2 regions of the Clostridium sp. CM037 genome follow, and region 2 is predicted to be linked to the other one. Evidence: riboswitches for the same ligand, from Rfam matches in the RefSeq annotation. Region 2 holds a riboswitch; the other holds the start of a gene.
What was found. A riboswitch is a leader RNA that binds a small molecule or an ion and turns the genes downstream of it on or off. The one in region 2 is predicted to bind S-adenosylmethionine.

Region 1: it holds a riboswitch for S-adenosylmethionine, as region 2 does, so the genes downstream of both, ACWJKP_RS02405 (methionine ABC transporter ATP-binding protein) here and metK (methionine adenosyltransferase) in region 2, are expected to answer to the same signal.

What each region holds. Positions count from the first base shown of each region.
Region 1 is NZ_CM143650.1:453,963-457,087, reverse strand. Features, by position in the region: gene ACWJKP_RS02415 (MetQ/NlpA family ABC transporter substrate-binding protein) at 1-105, opposite strand, end outside; gene ACWJKP_RS02410 (methionine ABC transporter permease) at 287-931, opposite strand; gene ACWJKP_RS02405 (methionine ABC transporter ATP-binding protein) at 921-1,928, opposite strand; SAM riboswitch class I at 2,046-2,149, opposite strand; SAM riboswitch class I at 2,242-2,361, opposite strand; gene ACWJKP_RS02400 (transglycosylase domain-containing protein) at 2,905-3,125, shown strand, end outside.
Region 2 is NZ_CM143650.1:4,021,705-4,024,829, forward strand. Features, by position in the region: gene recD2 (SF1B family DNA helicase RecD2) at 1-480, opposite strand, end outside; gene metK (methionine adenosyltransferase) at 687-1,862, opposite strand; SAM riboswitch class I at 1,948-2,050, opposite strand; tRNA gene ACWJKP_RS19225 (tRNA-Tyr) at 2,153-2,237, opposite strand; tRNA gene ACWJKP_RS19230 (tRNA-Thr) at 2,243-2,317, opposite strand; tRNA gene ACWJKP_RS19235 (tRNA-Val) at 2,350-2,425, opposite strand; tRNA gene ACWJKP_RS19240 (tRNA-Tyr) at 2,467-2,551, opposite strand; tRNA gene ACWJKP_RS19245 (tRNA-Thr) at 2,557-2,631, opposite strand; gene yyaC (spore protease YyaC) at 2,980-3,125, shown strand, end outside.

The DNA of each region.
Region 1 (3,125 bases), 660 kb from region 2:
TTTAATGATTTTTTTCTCAGTTACATCCGCCTCTTTTTTTGCTCCACATCCACTCAGTGTAAAAATCACAACTATTGTCAATAATATGCTTAATATTTTTTTCATTTTTAATTTCCTCCTCTTATTTTTCTTTTAATATTTTTATAATTCAATCATCTCCTGCTGAGCTGTATATTAACGACTTCAGAAGGAGATTTATACTCCCACTGAAGTTTTCTATTTGTTAGGTCAAGTAACTCCTACTTATAGAAGTGGGAGACTTTCCTTCTGAAATGTCGTTCAAAACTTATTTAATCATTTTTCTGTACAATATATTTCCTAAGGCTTGAATTACTTGCACAACTGCAATTAATATAATTACAGTGTATATCATGATATCTGACTTAAATCTATAGTAACCATATTTTACGGCTACATCTCCAAGTCCCCCTCCACCAATTGTCCCAGCCATAGCTGAGTAACCTATAATGTTTATTATTGTTAACGTAACTCCAAGAACTATAGACGGCATTGCCTCTTTTAACATAACCTTAAATATAATTTGATAGGTTTTTGCACCAAATGACTTAGCTGCTTCAACAATTCCATAATCCACTTCTAAAAGTGCAGATTCTATTATTCTTGCAGCAAAAGGTGCTGCACCAAGCGTTAGAGGAACTATAGCTGCATTAGTACCTATTGTTGTTCCAACTATAAGCTTAGTTAAAGGGAATATAGATATCATTAGTATAATAAACGGAAAAGACCTAAGTATATTTATTACTAAATTTAAGATTTTATAGATTAAAGTGTTTGGCCTTAGGCCTTTAGGACCAGTTATAATTAATCCTACTGCTGAAATAAACCCTAAAATAACTGTAAAAATTGTGGATAATGTTACCATATATATAGTTTCTTTTAGTGCAGGTAATAAAATGTCTTTAAATAGCATTTATACTCTCTCCCTTGTGCTTCTCAAGCTGCACAGAATAATTAATGAGCTCCCACTCTATAGATTTTTCATCTAAATAGTTTAATATCTTCTTCTTATTCTCTTTACTTGCATTTATTATGAGACTTCCCATTACGTTATCCCTAAATTTTTCAAGCCTGCCCCATACTATTGAAAAATCAATATTTAACTCCCTGGCAATTGATGTTATAAGGCAACTCAGGGTAATTTCCTTTGTAAAAAATATTTTAATGTTATATCCCGTGCTAGGCAGTAATTCTTCCTCTCCCATAAGTGTTTGCATTTCCTTTGTTGGCCTAATAAATAGTTCATCGGTAATGCCATGGCTTTTAATTTCCCCTCCTTCTAAAAGAATAAATTTATTACAAATTTCTTTTACCACTTCCATCTGATGGGTAACTACAATAATTGTTATATTAAATTTGTTATTGATAGCTCTTAAAAGCTCTAATATAGATTTTGTAGTTTTAGGATCTAGTGCAGAGGTAGCTTCATCACAAAGTAATATTTTCGGATTAAGTGAAAGCGCTCTTGCAATTCCAACTCTTTGCTTCTGCCCTCCGCTAAGTTGTTTTACATTGGTGTTTGCTTTATCCTTAAGTCCTACTAACTCTATTAAGCTATCTACTCTTTTTTTAATAAAATTTTTATCGTTTCCCCATATTTCTAGTGGAAATGCTATGTTTTGAAAAACATTTTTACTGTTAATAAGATTAAAACTTTGAAATATTATGCCTACATTTTTCCTAAACTCGCGAAGTTCTTTCAAACTTAGCTGTTTCACCCCTTTTCCCATTATATTAATGGTACCTGTATCATAGGTTTCAAGCCCATTAAAGCATCTAAGTAAAGTGGATTTACCAGCTCCACTGTGACCAATAACACCATAGATATCACCTTCCTCCACTGTAAATGAAACATCATTTAACACTTTAACCGCTGAAAAACTTTTACTTACACCTCGAACTTTAATCATGATATCCCTTCTCCTTTTCATTTTTTATAATTCATCTTTACCTTTTGATCCTTTCTTTAAACATCACTCTAAAAAAATAGAGGCCAAGAATAAACTTGGGCTCTACTTCCAAACTTATTCTTATCTTGCAGCAATGCTGCAGGAATTAACACCATGTATCATAATATGATACTGGTTGTCGGGGTTCATAGGGCCAGTCCCTCCACCTCTCTTGATAAGACACTATTAAATTTTATTTACATCTATTCAAAAAACAAAAACCTCTTTCATCATTATATAATGATGAAAGAGGTATAAAATTACAAAGACACCTCTCTCATCTTCCGCTAATTTACAATGAAATTAACGCAGGATTTAGCACCTATTCAGACAATAACGTCTGATGGTTGCCGAGATGTCATCGGGCCAGTCCCTCTATCTCTCTTGATGAGAATTAACTTATTTATTAAATTAGATTTATAATATCACTATATGAATGCTATGTAAAGAAGTTTTTATATACACCTTCTCCAAACATCATACAACTGTCTAATGATGTTTCATCATAATATATATTTTGTTCATACTTTATATATAACATAAATATTCATGTTACATTATTTATGTTATAATATATTGTAATAATTATATTGTTCTAGGAGGATACATTGTATGGCTAATGCTTGAAACGCCAATAAGAAATAATTAACATCAATTGAAATTATTTCCCATACCGCGGCGTTATTGACAAGATTGTAAAATAATTGTATTATACACACATAAACTAAGCACTTTTTTAATAGTATAAGAGAGACCCATAAGATCTCTTTTATGTGACCTAGTATTAGAAATTCAGTAATAACAATTGAATATAAGACTAAAAACAGGATAATACTTATGGCGACCAAGTAAGCCCCCCTTTACGTATGTATGAAGCATGGTCATTCAGGACTAACCCTGGACATTTTTTGTATAATAAAAAAAGGAGGAGATATTAATGGATGATAATAAAAATGTAGAACCCATAAAAACAGCACCAGTTAAAAAGAAACTTTGGAAAAAAATCGTTAAAGGTTTATTGATATTTTCTGCAATAATTTTCGTATCGGCTACGATAACTTTAGGATATGGTTATATTAAATATGGGGCTAAAATAGAGGCAACTATAAAGGATGCTAACAACATAGCACAAACCATAAATGAAACCTCCTTTAATAC
Region 2 (3,125 bases):
CACACATTGGTTAGGTGTTACTCCATATGTTTGAAGAAATATCATTATATTTTTAACTTCTCGTTGCTTAGAATATGATTCAAAAATTAATTGAATCTTTTTTTGTCCTACACCATCAATCTCTTTTAATCTTTCAATTTCATTATCTAATATATTCATGGTGCTTTCACCAAAGTGCTGTACAATTTTTTTAGCAGTTATTGGTCCAATTCCTTGAATAACTCCTGAAGCTAAATATTTTTCTATACCTTCAAGTGAACTCGGTATTATTTCCTCACATTGTATTATTCTAAATTGCTTGCCAAATTGAGGATGAGTAACCCACTCCCCCGTTAATTTCAGGTTCTGCCCTTCACTTATATATGGCACAATGCCTACCACAGTTATCTGCTTTTTATTATCATTCAAATGAGCAATTATATATCCATTTTCTTCATTATGAAATACTACATCTTCGATTATCCCTTGTATTTCCGGCATAAAATCTCTCCTATTTATAAATTCATATAATAACATTAATAATAATATTATTAGCAATAATATTATTATTAATGTTATTATATCATATGTATTTTACATCTCTTATGTTCAGTATACCCCTATCTTAGGTTTTATCAAAATGCTACTTAATAATCACATGCACTAAAAAGAGATAACAATTAATAATTGTTATCCCTTTTTTTATATTATACGTATTTTTTTATTTCATCAACCTTGTTTAGTTTTTCCCATGAAAGATCTAAATCAATTCTTCCAAAATGTCCATAGGCAGCTACTTGTTTATAAACAGGTCTTCTTAGTTCTAATTCTCTTATAATTACAGCTGGCCTTAAATCAAATACTTTTTCAACTATTTGAACTATTTTATCATCGTCAATTTTTCCTGTTCCGAAAGTTTCAACCTCTATAGATACTGGTTTAGCTACACCTATAGCATAAGCTAACTGAATTTCCAATTTATCTGAAACTCCTGCAGCAACTAAATTTTTAGCAACCCATCTTGCAGCATATGCAGCGGATCTATCAACTTTTGTTGCATCCTTTCCTGAGAATGCTCCACCGCCATGTCTTCCATATCCACCATAAGTATCTACTATTATTTTTCTTCCTGTTAAACCAGAGTCTCCTTGCGGTCCTCCAATTACAAATCTGCCTGTAGGATTTATATAATATTTAGTACTTTCATCTAATAATCCACTTGGAACTACAGGTTTTATTACATGCTCTTTTAAATCATTTTCAATTTGATCATGAGTCGCTTCTTCTGCATGTTGAGTTGAAATAACAATAGTATCTATTCTTACTGGCTTATTATCTTCATACTCTACAGTAACTTGAGTCTTTCCGTCCGGTCTTAAGTAATCTAATGTGCCATTTTTTCTTACTTCGCTTAACTTTCTTGCTAATCTGTGAGCCATAGCAATTGGTAGTGGCATGTACTCTGGCGTCTCATTAGTTGCAAATCCAAACATCATGCCTTGATCACCAGCACCTATTGCGTCAACCTTATCAATCTCGCCTGCTTTAGATTCTAATGCCTCATCTACTCCCATAGCTATATCTGTTGATTGTTCATTAATAGACGTAAGTACAGCACATGTGCTAGCATCAAACCCGTATTTTGCTCTAGTATATCCTATGCCTTCAATGGTATTCCTGACAACCTTAGGAACATCTACATAACAACTAGTTGTTATCTCTCCCATTACTAAAACCATTCCTGTAGTAACCGCTGTTTCACAAGCAACTCTAGCATAAGGATCTTGTTCTAAAATAGCATCAAGTACGGCATCTGAAATTTGGTCACAAACTTTGTCTGGATGTCCTTCTGTAACAGATTCTGATGTAAATAATCTTTTCATTATAATTCTCCCTTCTACTCTCTAAAATTTCCTTATAAAAAAATAAAACCTCTTCCAAATATAAGAAGAGGTGATTTAATCATCTCCCTTATCTTGCAGATTATAACTGCAGGAATTGGCACCATGGTGCATTGCACCGGTTGCCGGGTTTCATAGGGCCTTTTTCCCTCCACCTCTCTTGATAAGAGTTATCAATTATTAACTTTTAATTATAATACCATATGCATTCTATAGTGTCAACAGAATCTAAACTCTGTAAAAAATAAAAAAAGACATCTATAGATGTCTTTTGGTGGAGGAGGACGGATTCGAACCATCGAAACATTACGTAACAGATTTACAGTCTGCCCCCTTTGGCCACTCGGGAACTCCTCCATATGTGGAGCTGGCAATAGGAATTGAACCTACAACCTGCTGATTACAAGTCAGCTGCTCTACCGTTGAGCCATGCCAGCATGCATTTTATTCTATTTTAAAAAGAGTATTATGGTGGGAACAACAGGGTTCGAACCTGTGACCCTCTGCTTGTAAGGCAGATGCTCTCCCAGCTGAGCTATGCTCCCATAATTTATTTAAACCATAATTTATTGTAAACCATTATAAATGGTGGAGGAGGACGGATTCGAACCATCGAAACATTACGTAACAGATTTACAGTCTGCCCCCTTTGGCCACTCGGGAACTCCTCCACTTATGGAGCTGGCAATAGGAATTGAACCTACAACCTGCTGATTACAAGTCAGCTGCTCTACCGTTGAGCCATGCCAGCATATTATGTTTTATTATTTTGCCGTTTTACCGTGTCGACAAGAATTATTATACAACTTTAATTAATTAATTTCAAGTCTATTATCCTTTAATAAACGACTTCTTCTCTCCATAACTATACTATTCGCATATTTGCTTAATATTAAGCATTGATACAACTTACTATTTTCCAAATAATTCATTATATTTTTTATTTGGTTTTCCTTCATATAGTTAATATACTTATATATCATTTTTTAATAAATCATTTTTTTATTCTTTATTATAATAATACACGGGATTTATTCATATAAATTATTCATAGGAAACTAATAATTTTTCCCCAGCGCAATACAAGGAGGTATATTTCTTGAGTAAAGCTAAAACCCATTATAAAGATCCTTTAGCATACTATACACTTTCTAATTTTCTAAAAGACTATATTGACAAAAATACTTTAGTTGTTTGCATAGGTACCGATAGATGTATAGGCGATTGTCTAGGTCCTTTAGTTGG